DNA from 3 places in the Thalassobacillus sp. C254 genome. Region 3 is predicted to be linked to each of the others. Evidence: riboswitches for the same ligand, from Rfam matches in the RefSeq annotation. Region 3 holds a riboswitch; each other region holds the start of a gene.

Region 1 (4,191 bases), on a different contig from region 3:
TTTCAGCGTAATGAGAAGCTTCTAATGGGAGGAAAGGAGAACCAAAGCATGTTGAGAACGTTGCTTCAGGTTCCGTTACCCCTCTTTCAGTACCAGCCAGCTTACTCGTATAACCGCTTAAGAAATGGTACATTGCCTGTTCTTTTGTTAACTTGCTGATCGGAGGCAGGACGCCAAACGCATCAGCAGTTAAGAAGATAATTGTTGTTGGATGCCCGGCCATACTTGGCACAAGAGCATTATCAATATTATCAAGAGGGTAGGCTGCACGCGTGTTTTCCGTCAAAGCCGTGTCTTCATAGTCAGGTTTTCCTGTTTTCGCATCAACCATTACATTTTCAAGAACAGAACCAAAACGGATCGCATCCCAGATTTGTGGTTCCTTGTCGTAAGAAAGATTCACACATTTTGCGTAGCAGCCGCCTTCGATATTAAAGACACCGTTATTTGACCAGCCATGTTCATCATCACCGATTAAAAAACGATGAGGGTCAGCTGAAAGAGTCGTTTTCCCTGTACCTGAAAGCCCGAAGAATAATGCTACATCACCTTCTTCTCCCACATTTGCAGAGCAGTGCATCGGTAGAACATCCTTTTCCGGGAGAAGGTAGTTCATTACTGAAAAGATTGACTTCTTCATTTCACCTGCGTATTCCGTTCCGCCGATCAATACAATTCTCTCTTCAAAAGAAACGATGATAAACGTTTCCGATTTTGTGCCATCAACTTCAGGATCGGCCTTAAATTCAGGAGCAGAGATAATCGTAAATTCCGCTTCATGGCGGTCAAGTTCGTCTTCCGTTGGACGAATGAAAAGCTGCTTTGCAAACAGGTTATGCCAGGCGTATTCATTTATGACCTGAAGAGGAAGACGATAAGCAGGGTCAACACCAGCATATCCACGTGTAACATATACTTCGTCTTTTTCTTGAAGGTGAGCAAGCACTTTTTTATACAGATTAGAAAAAATTTCTTTATCAATAGGCTGGTTGACAGGACCCCAGTCCACCTTTTCACGTGCAGGAGACTCATCAACAATATATTTATCTTTAGGAGAGCGGCCAGTATATTTTCCGGTATCTACACTAAGGGCTCCAGAAGCTGTCAGTTTCCCTTCGTTCCTCATTAAAGATTTCTCTACTAATTTAGAAACAGGCAAATCATAAAGGACATTTCCCCCGTGTAACACATTTTTTAATTCGGTAGTGAAGCAGACGGTATTATTCATGGCAGCAAAATCCTTTCTATCCAAAAAGTTAAAATTAAAGTAACCTTTATCCTCTATGTTGAAATTAGTATAACACATTTAAAGATATAGTCTATACTATTTTTAAAAATTTAAGTGTGTTTATGATTTTTTTGGAAAAAAGCCCAGTAAAAGCGGTCTTCAGGGAATGGTTTAATATTAGAGTATGGACTACTGTGTTTTATGTACCTTATGTTAATCCTTTTACCTTTTGTGGAATATGTCACTACAACGATATTTTTACTTCCTATAATTAATTGTGCTTTTTGGAAAGTGATTTCTGTGATTTTTAGATGCTGTGGAGGTAGAAACATACTATAAAAGTAGAGGAAGGTGGACGCTATGGCAGCCAGCTGGTCAAATAAATCTTACATCGTCTTTTATGACAGTTTATGTCCTTTGTGTAAAAAAACAAAGAGATACTTTGAACGTCTGGATTGGTTCAATCGAATGCACTGGGTTTCTATTCATGAACCTGGATTGAAAGAGAAATTTCCATTTTTACAGCAGCAAAAAATTCAAGAAGAGATTCACTTTATTGTTAACGGTACTTACCTGTATACAGGTTTTGAAGCGGTACGAAGAATGATGCTCTTAATGCCTGCTACTTCTCTTATTGGGGCACTCCTGCATTCTCCCGGAATGTTAAAAGCCGGCCGGAGATCCTACAAATGGATTGCAAAAAATCGTTATTCTATGCTGAATGAAACATGCGAAGGCGGTGCTTGCTCGATTCAGCAAAGATCGAATTAAGTTATGCTATTTTAAAAAAAGGTAACGTATTTCTTTAGAATAGCTTATAGATGTTTCTAAGTTGACATAGCAATGTGACTACGTTATGATATGTCGCGAACGGATACTCTTATCCCGAGTTGGTGGAGGGACAGGCCCTGTGAAACCCAGCAACCACCCAGTGAAATGGGGGAAAGGTGCTAACCTGGCAAGACAGTTTGTCTTGGAAGATAAGAGGCGAAAAAGGTGAAACGATCAAAACCCTTTTCCTCGCCAAGGAAAAGGTTTTATGCTATACGATCAGTCTTATAAGATCGTATGAAAATAAGGAGTGCTGACCATAGCCGCCTTGTTTAGATTTTTCTTTCTCCTTTTACACTTGCCGCATCTGGGAATGAGTGCCGTATTATTCGTAATCGGAAAAGGAGGATATAATTAGATGGAAGCAAAAGGAAAAAGACTTTTCACTTCAGAATCTGTAACAGAAGGACATCCAGATAAAATTTGTGACCAGATCTCAGACGCTATTCTGGATGAAATCTTAAAAGAAGATCCAAATGCAAGGGTAGCATGCGAAACAACAGTTAACACTGGCTTAGTACTGGTGGCAGGTGAAATTACGACATCTACATATGTCGATATCCCTAAAATTGCAAGAGAAACGTTAAAAAACATTGGGTATACAAGGGCAAAGTATGGTTTTGACTATGAAACGTGTGCCGTTTTAACGTCCATTGATGAGCAGTCAGCTGATATAGCCCAGGGTGTGGACAAAGCACTTGAAGCAAGAGAAGGAAATATGACAGAGGAAGAAATTGAGGCAATTGGGGCAGGAGACCAAGGATTAATGTTTGGTTATGCAGATAACGAAACAAAAGAGCTTATGCCTTTGCCAATTTCACTTTCTCATAAGCTTGCCCGCCGTCTCACGGAGGTACGTAAAAAAGAAATTCTTCCATATTTACGTCCTGACGGAAAGACTCAGGTAACGGTTGAATATGGTGAAGATGGAAAGCCAGTCAGAGTGGATACCATTGTTATTTCTTCCCAGCATCACGCGGATGTGACACTTGAGCAGATTGACCTCGATTTGAAGGAGCATGTCATTGAGCCAGTAGTGCCTGCAGAACTATTAGATGCAGAAACGAAATACTTTATTAACCCTACAGGCCGTTTTGTTATTGGCGGACCCCAAGGTGATGCTGGGTTGACCGGCCGTAAGATTATTGTTGATACGTATGGAGGGTATGCCCGCCACGGAGGTGGTGCGTTTTCAGGTAAGGATCCTACAAAGGTCGACCGCTCTGCTTCTTACGCTGCCCGCTATGTTGCAAAGAACATCGTTGCAGCAGAATTGGCAGACAAATGTGAAGTGCAGCTTGCTTACGCGATCGGAGTAGCACAGCCAGTATCCATTTCAATCGAAACGTTTGGCACAGGAAAGGTTTCAGAAGAAACACTTGTAAAAGTGGTGCGGGAAAACTTTGACCTGAGACCGGCAGGAATTATTAAAATGATGGACCTTCGTCGTCCTATTTATAAGCAGACTGCTGCCTACGGCCACTTTGGACGGACTGATATCGAGCTTCCATGGGAAAACACCGATAAAGCAGAAGCGTTGTCTTCCATGGCCCAGCAATATGAGTAAGTAAATAAACAGGCTGTTGAGAAGTCTTTCTCAGCAGCCTGTTTTTCTATGAGTCAGCTTATTCAATTCCCCAAGTCCGTGCCTGCCAGGATTTTGTCGGACTCTTTATTCTGCAGGTGTCTGGAACATATGTGAAAGCTCAAAAAAACCATGATCATATATCATGGTTAAAGGTGAAGTACTATTGATCATAAGATTTTAATTTTTCTCTGAGAAAAGCTTGTTCTTTTTCAACGATTCTCCCGAAATGATCCTGGTTCGTAGCTTTAAAAATTGCAAACGCGTTGTTGCAGCAGGAAAGAGCCTCGTCGTAATCATTGAGTAATACCAGGTTTTTTCCTTTTTGATAATAAAGTTCTCCAAGTATATAAAGACTTCGTGCGTGCAAGGATAAGGTAATACCTTCTTCACAACAAGAAATAGATTCTTCGTAATCTTTTACTTTTGTAAGCGATTTAGATAATGTGTACAAAAGTCTGATTGGAATCGATGGATCTTTAATTCTTTGAAACGCCTGTAGTTGCTTTAAGGTTTTTTCACAGATTGCAATAGCTTCTTCGCACTT
Region 2 (4,191 bases), on a different contig from region 3:
AAGATGTTTTTTCCCCTAGAGATTTTCCTGAAAAAGATCTTCCTTCGTTCATTTCTTTAATCAAGGAAATAAGATCAAAGGAAGTCAGGTCGTATACAGAGGTGGCGCCTGGGAAGTCCCCAACCTTCGTTGGGTCTCCTGTTACAGCCAGAAGATCATGTATGCCTAGAGCATGCATTCCCAATAAATGAGACTGGAGTCCAATTAAATTTCTGTCTCGACATGCGATATGAATAAGAGGACGTGCTCCTATCTTTTCCTTCACCATCGTTCCCATAGCCATGTTATCAATGCGTGGTGAAGCGAGTGAATTGTCAGCCATAGTGACTGCATCAGCTCCAGCTTCATGAAGCTGTTTCGCACCTTCTAAAAACTTGTCTGTCGCCAGCTTTTTTGGAGGGTCTAACTCAACAACAATGGCAACTTCATTTTTTGCCTTTTCAGAGAGAGAAGGCGTTTCCGTCCTCTTTGAAGCCTGAATAACTTCCTTTTCAACCGGGACTGTTTCCTTTGTATCGACGGGTTTTTCACCTTTTACCGCCTTCGCTAGCTCAGCAATATGTTCCGGCGTTGTCCCACAGCATCCGCCTATGAGACGGACGCCCTGGCTTCGCAGATCCTGGCCCCTCTCATAAAAATAACTTGGGTTCGATTGGTATACAAACCTCCCGTCATCTAAATCTGGCAGACTGGCATTCGGATAAGCCGAAATATACGCTCCTTCTATTAAGGGGACATTTTCCAGGGAACGCAGGATATGATACGGGCCCATGCGACAGTTTAAACCGACAACATCAGCTCCCTGGGCTGCGAGAGTCTGAAAAGCTTCTGTGACGCTGATTCCTCCATGGAGAACTCCAACCTCTCCTAGAGAGACCTGGGCTACAATAGGAAGGTCAGTCATCTTACGGAGCATCTGAACCGCCGACTGAACCTCTTCATAATTATAAAATGTTTCCAGAATTAAACCATCAGGCTTTTCTGAAAGAAGAGCTTTTGCCTGTTCTTTCAGTGCTGAAAGAATATCGTCATTGTCATAATCTGTCTTTTGGACTCCACGGATTCCTCCGATTGTAGCGAGGACAAAAGCATCTCCCCCGGCTGCTTTCCTTGCCAGACGAACGCCTTGTTTATTTATCTCTACCGTTTCATTCTCAAGGCCATACCGCTCTAATTTAAGACGATTTGCAGCATAGGTGTTTGTTTGAATCACGTTTGCCCCTGCCTTGATATATTCCCTGTGTACACTTGTCACAGCAGAAGGATCTTCTATATTTAAGGCTTCAAAAGAGCCTGTAAACCCTTTGTCATATAAATAAGTGCCTATCGCTCCGTCTCCGACAAGCATTCCATTTTCCAGAGCTTTTAAGAATTCCACTTCATTCATCCTTTCTCCAATACGCTTCTGTTACTGTGAAAGTTGTTCTAATGCCTGCTGTAAATCTCTTATTAAATCCTCAGCATTTTCAATTCCCACTGAAAAACGAAGGAGACGGTTACAGACACCGTTGGCCAGTCGTACTTCTTCAGGAACGTCAGCATGGGTTTGAGTGGCCGGGTAGGTCATAAAGCTTTCTACACCGCCAAGGCTTTCTGCAAATGTGACGAGGTTCAACCCTTTTAAAAGCTGATTCACATGCTGTTCATCACAGATACGAAAGGAAAGCATGCCACCTTTACCTGGGTAAAGGACTTCATCAATCAATGGATGTTCTTTCAGGAAAGCTGCTACCTTTTGAGCATTTTCCGTATGCTTTTCCATCCGCAGAGACAGTGTCTTCATGCCTCTCATTAACAGCCAGGCATCAAGAGGAGAAAGAATCGTTCCCATGCCATTATGAAAAGCTGCAATTTCTTCACAAAGCTTTTCTCCTTTTGCAACAATTAAGCCTGCGATGACATCATTATGGCCGCCTAAATACTTGGATGCACTGTGAATGACAATGTCGGCTCCTTTTTCAATAGGTCTTTGAAGCACTGGAGTATAAAAGGTGTTATCTACAATTAAAAGCAGGTTATTCTCTCTTGCAACAGCAGCAAGCCTTCCAAATCAGCTTCCTGCATTAATGGATTTGTCGGCGTTTCGATAAATAAAGCTTTTGTATTTTCTGTTATTTTTTCTGAAAAAGATGCAAGGTTTCGAGGATCTCCGTATGTAAAGGTTAACCCCCACTTTTTCCACCCTTCTTCAAATAAACGATAGGTGCCGCCGTACAAGTCCTGGGATGCCAGGATCTCATCCCCGCTTTTAAATAGCGCTAGAACTGTTTGAACAGCTGCCATTCCGGAGCTTAACGCAAACCCCTTGTCTCCGCCCTCTAAATCTGCAATCGCCTTTTCAAGAAGTTCTCTTGTAGGATTTCCTGTCCTTGAATAGTCATAGCCGGTTGATTCTCCTATACCGCTGTGCCTGTATGCAGTTGAGAAGTAGACAGGTGCGCTTACTGTGCCTGTAGCCTCCTCGCTTCTATTCCCTATTTGTGCAAGTTTTGTTTCTAGGTTGTATCGAGACATTCTCTCCACTCCTTATGATGTAATCTGTTTTTCTTTATTTTCTAATTTTTTCAGAAAAAGGGCAGCCTAAGGTTTTTGCGACCTTTAACCCTCTTTACATTTGTTGGAAAAATGCATATGTACAAAATAAAGCCTTCTTCGGTTAAGAAGAAGGCAAGACAGTATCGAGACATGCTAGCTTCTTCTCATCTTGCAGGTTTATCACCACCTGCTGGAATTAGCACCTGACCAAAACTGGCTGGTTGCTGAGATTTCTTCGGGCCATTCCCTCCATCTCTCTAGATAAGAAAGCTTCCTATAATAAAGTTGTTATTGCTACACTACACGAAAAAACATGAAATTGCAACCTTTATTCCGGCGTAGCCTCTACATTAAGCTCCGTTTCATTCCCGCATACACATCGTTTAAACCCTGTTTCATATTCACCATCAGCTCGCTGGCGTCCTCGCAGAATATATTTTTCTCCGCATTTAGGACAGCGAATCACCACTCTGTATCGAGTTTCAGTAGTCAATACGATCACTCCTTATTCCGTTCTCTCATTCGCTTTTTTCACTTTTGTTAATGCAAACCACCACAAAAAAATCATAAAAGGGGCGATGCTCGTAAAAAGATATTGATTAATGGTTAATAGTATCAAATCAAAAAAACCGTGTAAAACAACAGGAATGATCAGGGCCAGGAAAAGCCATTTTTTTACATGGTCATTCACTTTAAAACGAGCAGATCCCAGGTAATACCCCATGACTACTCCAAACAATGCATGACTGCTCACAGGCAGAAAGGCTCGTCCGACAGCAAAGTCAATACCTGTTGCCATTAGATATAACACATTCTCGGCTGCTGCAAACCCTAAAGATAAAGAAACAGCGTAAACAATTCCATCGTACCTGTTTTTCAGTGTGCCAAAACGGTAAGCGATAAAATACAGCAGAAACCATTGAAAAAACTCTTCAAGGAAAGCGGCACTGACGAATGCTTTGAACCAAGGTTCGGTAATTAAAGCCTCCCCTTCTAAAGCATATTGTATAACCATCACGGGGAAAACTAGCAGCACTCCTATAATAAAAGCTTTTATGACCTGCCCTATCATGTTTGAACCGTATTGATTGCGAAGATAAAAATATACAAGTAATGATATGGCAGGCGCAAGTGCTGCTGTAAAAAGTGTCACCACCGTCATAACCGTCCCCTCTGTTCATCTTCATGGTAACATGTTAGTTTTAAGGTTGAAAATTGTTTACCTTTTTTGCAAACCAGCATCGTTAAAAAGACCGGAAACACAGGTATATATTATTCTTATGTGAGGTGATCCTTTGAAAAAAATACTTATCATTCATACTGGCGGTACGATTGCCATGTCTGAAAATAAAGAAACGGGCATGGTCGTGCCAGAAGAAAAGAACCCTCTTCATTCTGTAAACGAAATGTTACAGGAGACAGTGAAGATAGAAACGGAAGATTATCTTCACCTTCCTTCTCCTCATATCACTCCCAGGCACATGCTGGGTCTTGCTGAAAAGATTAATGAAAAGATGAAAAATTCTCATTTTGACGGGGTCGTGATTACTCATGGAACAGATACGCTGGAAGAAACCGCCTACTTATTAGACTTGCTCTTACATTTGGACCAGCCAGTTGTTATCACTGGAGCTATGCGTTCAAGCAATGAGCTTG
Region 3 (4,191 bases):
TTCGACTAACGTTTGAATTGCTTCATTATCTTCATCGCCGCTGCGCACAGCAATCACATTCACATAGGGGTTATCATCTGGAGATTCAATAGCAATAGCATCTTCAGCTGGTGATAAGCCGTGGTCAATCGCATAATTGGAGTTAATAAGAACAGCATCGCCTTCGTTATTATCAAAAGCCTGTGGAAGCATAGCTGCTTCTACGTTATCACGAAAATTGAGGTCTCTAGGGTTTTCTTCAATATCATCAATGGTAGCTTCCACACCTGCCCCTTCAGTTAAGGTGATAAGCCCTTCATCTTCAAGCATTGATAAGATTCTTCCATGGTCAGCCACTGAGCTGCTCATGATAATTTCAGCACCTTCAGGCAGGTCATCTAAGCTGTCATACTCCTGAGAGTAAACACCAATCGGCTCAATATGGATTCCGCCGGCATTTTCAAAATCATAGCCATGCTCCTCAATTTGAGACTCAAGGTACGGGATGTGCTGGAAATAATTTGCGTCCAATTCTTCTTGATCAAGCGCCTGGTTAGGAACGATATAATCATTAAACGTTCTAATATCAAGAGTAATACCTTCTTCTTCAAGTTGATCAGATGCAAATTCTAAGATTTCAGCATGAGGGACATTCGAAGCTCCAATTGTGAGCTCCTGCTCCTCTTCCTCTGTAGCATCAGTATCATCTTCTTCAACGCCCTCTTCTGCTTCTTCTACGTCAACCTCTGTGCCGTCTCCTTCACCATCTCCTGCAGTATCGTCCTCCTCGCTGTGCCGCAGGCTGCCAGAACAAGTACTAATGCAAACACAGATAAAACATGCAATAAATACTTCATGTACGTTTCTCCTCCTTTATCTTTTATCAATTGTATGTGTAAGCCGATCGCCAATCCATTGTAGAACAAATACAATAATCAGGATGGCAATGGTAGCCACTAAGGTAACATCGGGATTATTCCGCTGGAAACCCTCCCGGAAAGCTAAATCTCCCAGTCCTCCTGCACCAATTACTCCAGCCATTGCGGTATAGCTTACTAAAGCTATAGCTGTTACTGTAATACCGGAAATCAATGCTGGCATGGACTCAGGCAATAAAACTTTGAAAATAATCTGCTGCTGATTTGCTCCCATAGACTGAGCCGCTTCAATGACACCTTTGTCCACTTCACGGAGTCCAATTTCAACCATACGGGCGTAAAATGGTGCCGCCCCGATAATAAGTGCCGGCAAGGCCGCGCTTGGCCCAAGCATTGTCCCTACTATAATGGTTGTCAGGGGGATCAGCAGGATAATTAATATAATGAAAGGAATAGACCTGAATAAATTTACAAAACCCGCAATAATGCTGTTTACAAACCTGTTTTCCCACAAGTTCCCCTTGCCCGTAAGGTAAAGGAGAAGTCCTAGTAAAATACCAAGAACAAACGTAGCTGCTACCGATACAAGACTCATATAAATCGTCTCTACGGTAGCATCCCACATCCGCTCCCAGTGTACATTTGGAAACAGAGTCTCAATCATTAGTTAACACCTCCGCCTCCACTTGCTGCTCTTTAATAAACTGAAGAGCACTCTGCAAATTGCTTTCCGTTCCATCCAGACGGACAAACAATGTGCCATAGCTCCCTTCCCTTGTCTGTGAAATCTTTCCTTGAAGAATATTGACACTCACCTGGAACTTCTGGATGATTTCAGTCATCAAAGGCTGTTCGGCATCATCACCCACAAAGGTAAGCTTTAGGATGGGGCCGCCTTCTGTTCCCTTTAACAGTTCAGAAATTGCTTCCATTGTTTCTTCAGGTTCAGTAATTTGTTTTACAAATTCTTTGGTCATCTCTTGCTTAGGATTGCGGAATACATCAAGAACAGGGCCCTCTTCTACCACTTTTCCACCTTCCATAACCGCTACATGGTGGCAGATTTTTCGAATGACATGCATCTCATGGGTAATCAGGACAATGGTCAGGCCAAGCTTTTGATTAATATCCACTAGTAAGTCCAGTATAGAATCTGTTGTCTTTGGATCAAGAGCGGACGTCGCCTCATCGCACAATAGCACTTTAGGGTTGTTCGCAAGAGCGCGGGCAATGCCTACTCTTTGCTTTTGCCCCCCGCTAAGCTGAGAAGGATAGGCATCCCCTCTTCCCTCCAGGCCGACTAGCTTAATAAGTTCGTTAACTCTTGACCGCCTTTCTTCTTTTGGTGTTCCGGCAATCTCTAAAGGAAAAGCAATATTTTCGGCAACCGTTCTGGACCAAAGCAGATTGAAATGCTGGAATATCATGCTGATCTCCTGCCTGGCTTTTCTTAATGACCTTCCTTTTAAGTTGGACATATTATTGCCGGCCACAGTAACCTCGCCTTCACTTGGTCGCTCAAGCATATTAAGCATCCGAATCAATGTACTTTTGCCGGCTCCACTGTACCCGATGACACCATAAATTTCGCCTTCTTCTATTGTAAGGTTGACCCCGTCAACCGCAGTGACCGTTCCACTTTTTGTACTAAAAATCTTTTTTAAGTTTTTTAACGTAATCATATAGACCACCCTTGGGTATTTTAAATCCTATTTCACTTATCTGGAAACTTAGTTCCCTTTCCGTTATAAGCACTTGATTTCCAGGAACCAAGTGCACCTTATGAAGAAGCTTTCTGCAGCTTCTTTATTAATTTTCTTTTAAGTGACAAACACCGCAGAAACGAAAAAAACCTTCTGCTTATCAGTGAGCAGAAAGGTCCTGTATATGCGCCTTTCTCTCATCTTGCAACGCTCAGCGGGCATTGCAGGAATTGGCACCTTATCAACTCACATTGACGGTTGCCGGGCTTCAACGGGCCTTTCCCTCCACCACTCTTGATAAGAGCATTAAATTATTTTCTACAATATTCAACACTAAATTGAATATTAGCACGGGAAATAGAGAGTGTCAATACAATGACAAGGTGGGTTATTTTACCGGGTCAGGTGCCTGGCACCACAGCATATTGTAATATATTTTCCCCTTTATCTAAGGGGTTAGGCCTGATTTATGTTACTTCAAGGTCTTGGTGCCTGACACCAATTAAAAAAGCACCCTTTTACAGGGTGCTTATGTACCGTTGATTAGTCTTCGCTAACCATTTCCTCATACTCTTCAGCTGACATAAGTTGGTCAAGCTCACTTTTGTCGGATGGCTCAACAACAATCATCCATGCTTTTTCATAAGGTGAGTCATTAACAAATTCAGGAGAATCGTCAAGGTCTTCGTTCACCTCTACTACTTTTCCGCTTACTGGCGCATACAATTCAGATACGGTTTTTACAGATTCAACGCTTCCAAAAGGCTCGTCTGCTTCTACTTCGTCTCCCTCTTCCGGAAGCTCTACAAAAACGATGTCTCCCAGCTCTGATTGTGCGAAGTCAGTAATTCCAATGCGGACTTTGCCGTCTTCCTCTTTTACCCACTCATGTTCCTCTGAATACTTTAATTCTTTTGGCAGATTCATAATTATCCCTCCATTTCAACTTCTTTTTTGAAAGCAGGCTGCCCTGACAGGCATTACCTCTTCCATAATTCCTCAAATTGCTCTTCTTTAAACCCTACTGACACCTTTGTTCCATCGGTTACAATTGGGCGTTTGAGGAGCATACCGTCTGAAGCCAGAATATCCAGAAGCTCGTCCTCACCCGCTGTCTTCACCTTATCCTTTAGGCCAAGTTCACGGTATTTCTTGCCGCTCGTATTAAAAAACTTCCGAAGCTCAAGTCCGCTCTTTTCATAGAGCTCCTTGATCCGGTCACGGCTGGGAGGATCTTCGACGATATGGTACTCATTATAATCGATACCATGCTCTTCTATCCAACGTTTTGCTTTTCGGCATGTGCCGCATGAAGGATACCCATAATACGTCAGGCTCATTTTTACTTTCTCCCCTTTTTGATAAAATCCTTCTTTATTATATCCTATCTTTTGAAAGAAAGAGAAATAAGTAAGTTTGTATGTAGGAACCTGGAAAAGAATTAGTAAAAAGCTTGTTAAATGGACAAAGAAGCCCCATAGGGACTTCTTTGCCTCACTTAGCAGAGAGGAGATTACCTTTCAAAGAAAGGAGATATATTATATTGAGGTTATAAAACCCCAAATTGAATAACAAAGTTACACAACGTATTTTTCTTCTTTGAGTACACGCTCAGCAATTTCACGCTTTTT

Evidence for each region. Region 3 has a riboswitch for S-adenosylmethionine ahead of JCM19033_RS09605 (methionine ABC transporter ATP-binding protein). Riboswitches for the same ligand answer to the same signal wherever they lie in the genome.
Region 1: another riboswitch for S-adenosylmethionine. It lies ahead of metK (methionine adenosyltransferase); the one in region 3 lies ahead of JCM19033_RS09605 (methionine ABC transporter ATP-binding protein).
Region 2: another riboswitch for S-adenosylmethionine. It lies ahead of JCM19033_RS18410 (methionine biosynthesis PLP-dependent protein); the one in region 3 lies ahead of JCM19033_RS09605 (methionine ABC transporter ATP-binding protein).

What each region holds. Positions count from the first base shown of each region.
Region 1 covers NZ_BAXQ01000010.1:89,639-93,829, forward strand. The annotation lists partial or broken gene pckA (phosphoenolpyruvate carboxykinase (ATP)) at 1-1,228, opposite strand, end outside; gene JCM19033_RS11240 (thiol-disulfide oxidoreductase DCC family protein) at 1,589-1,999, shown strand; SAM riboswitch class I at 2,106-2,215, shown strand; gene metK (methionine adenosyltransferase) at 2,418-3,626, shown strand; gene JCM19033_RS11250 (helix-turn-helix domain-containing protein) at 3,808-4,191, opposite strand, start outside.
Region 2 covers NZ_BAXQ01000026.1:41,293-45,483, reverse strand. The annotation lists partial or broken gene JCM19033_RS18415 (bifunctional homocysteine S-methyltransferase/methylenetetrahydrofolate reductase) at 1-1,378, opposite strand, end outside; partial or broken gene JCM19033_RS18410 (methionine biosynthesis PLP-dependent protein) at 1,409-2,514, opposite strand; SAM riboswitch class I at 2,697-2,803, opposite strand; gene JCM19033_RS24475 (hypothetical protein) at 2,864-3,028, opposite strand; gene prsW (glutamic-type intramembrane protease PrsW) at 3,041-3,697, opposite strand; gene JCM19033_RS18400 (asparaginase) at 3,831-4,191, shown strand, end outside.
Region 3 covers NZ_BAXQ01000008.1:39,310-43,500, reverse strand. The annotation lists partial or broken gene JCM19033_RS09615 (MetQ/NlpA family ABC transporter substrate-binding protein) at 1-651, opposite strand, end outside; gene JCM19033_RS25540 (hypothetical protein) at 714-836, opposite strand; gene JCM19033_RS09610 (methionine ABC transporter permease) at 853-1,521, opposite strand; gene JCM19033_RS09605 (methionine ABC transporter ATP-binding protein) at 1,514-2,539, opposite strand; SAM riboswitch class I at 2,755-2,864, opposite strand; gene gcvH (glycine cleavage system protein GcvH) at 3,104-3,487, opposite strand; gene JCM19033_RS09595 (arsenate reductase family protein) at 3,541-3,900, opposite strand; partial or broken gene JCM19033_RS09590 (acyl-CoA dehydrogenase family protein) at 4,138-4,191, opposite strand, start outside.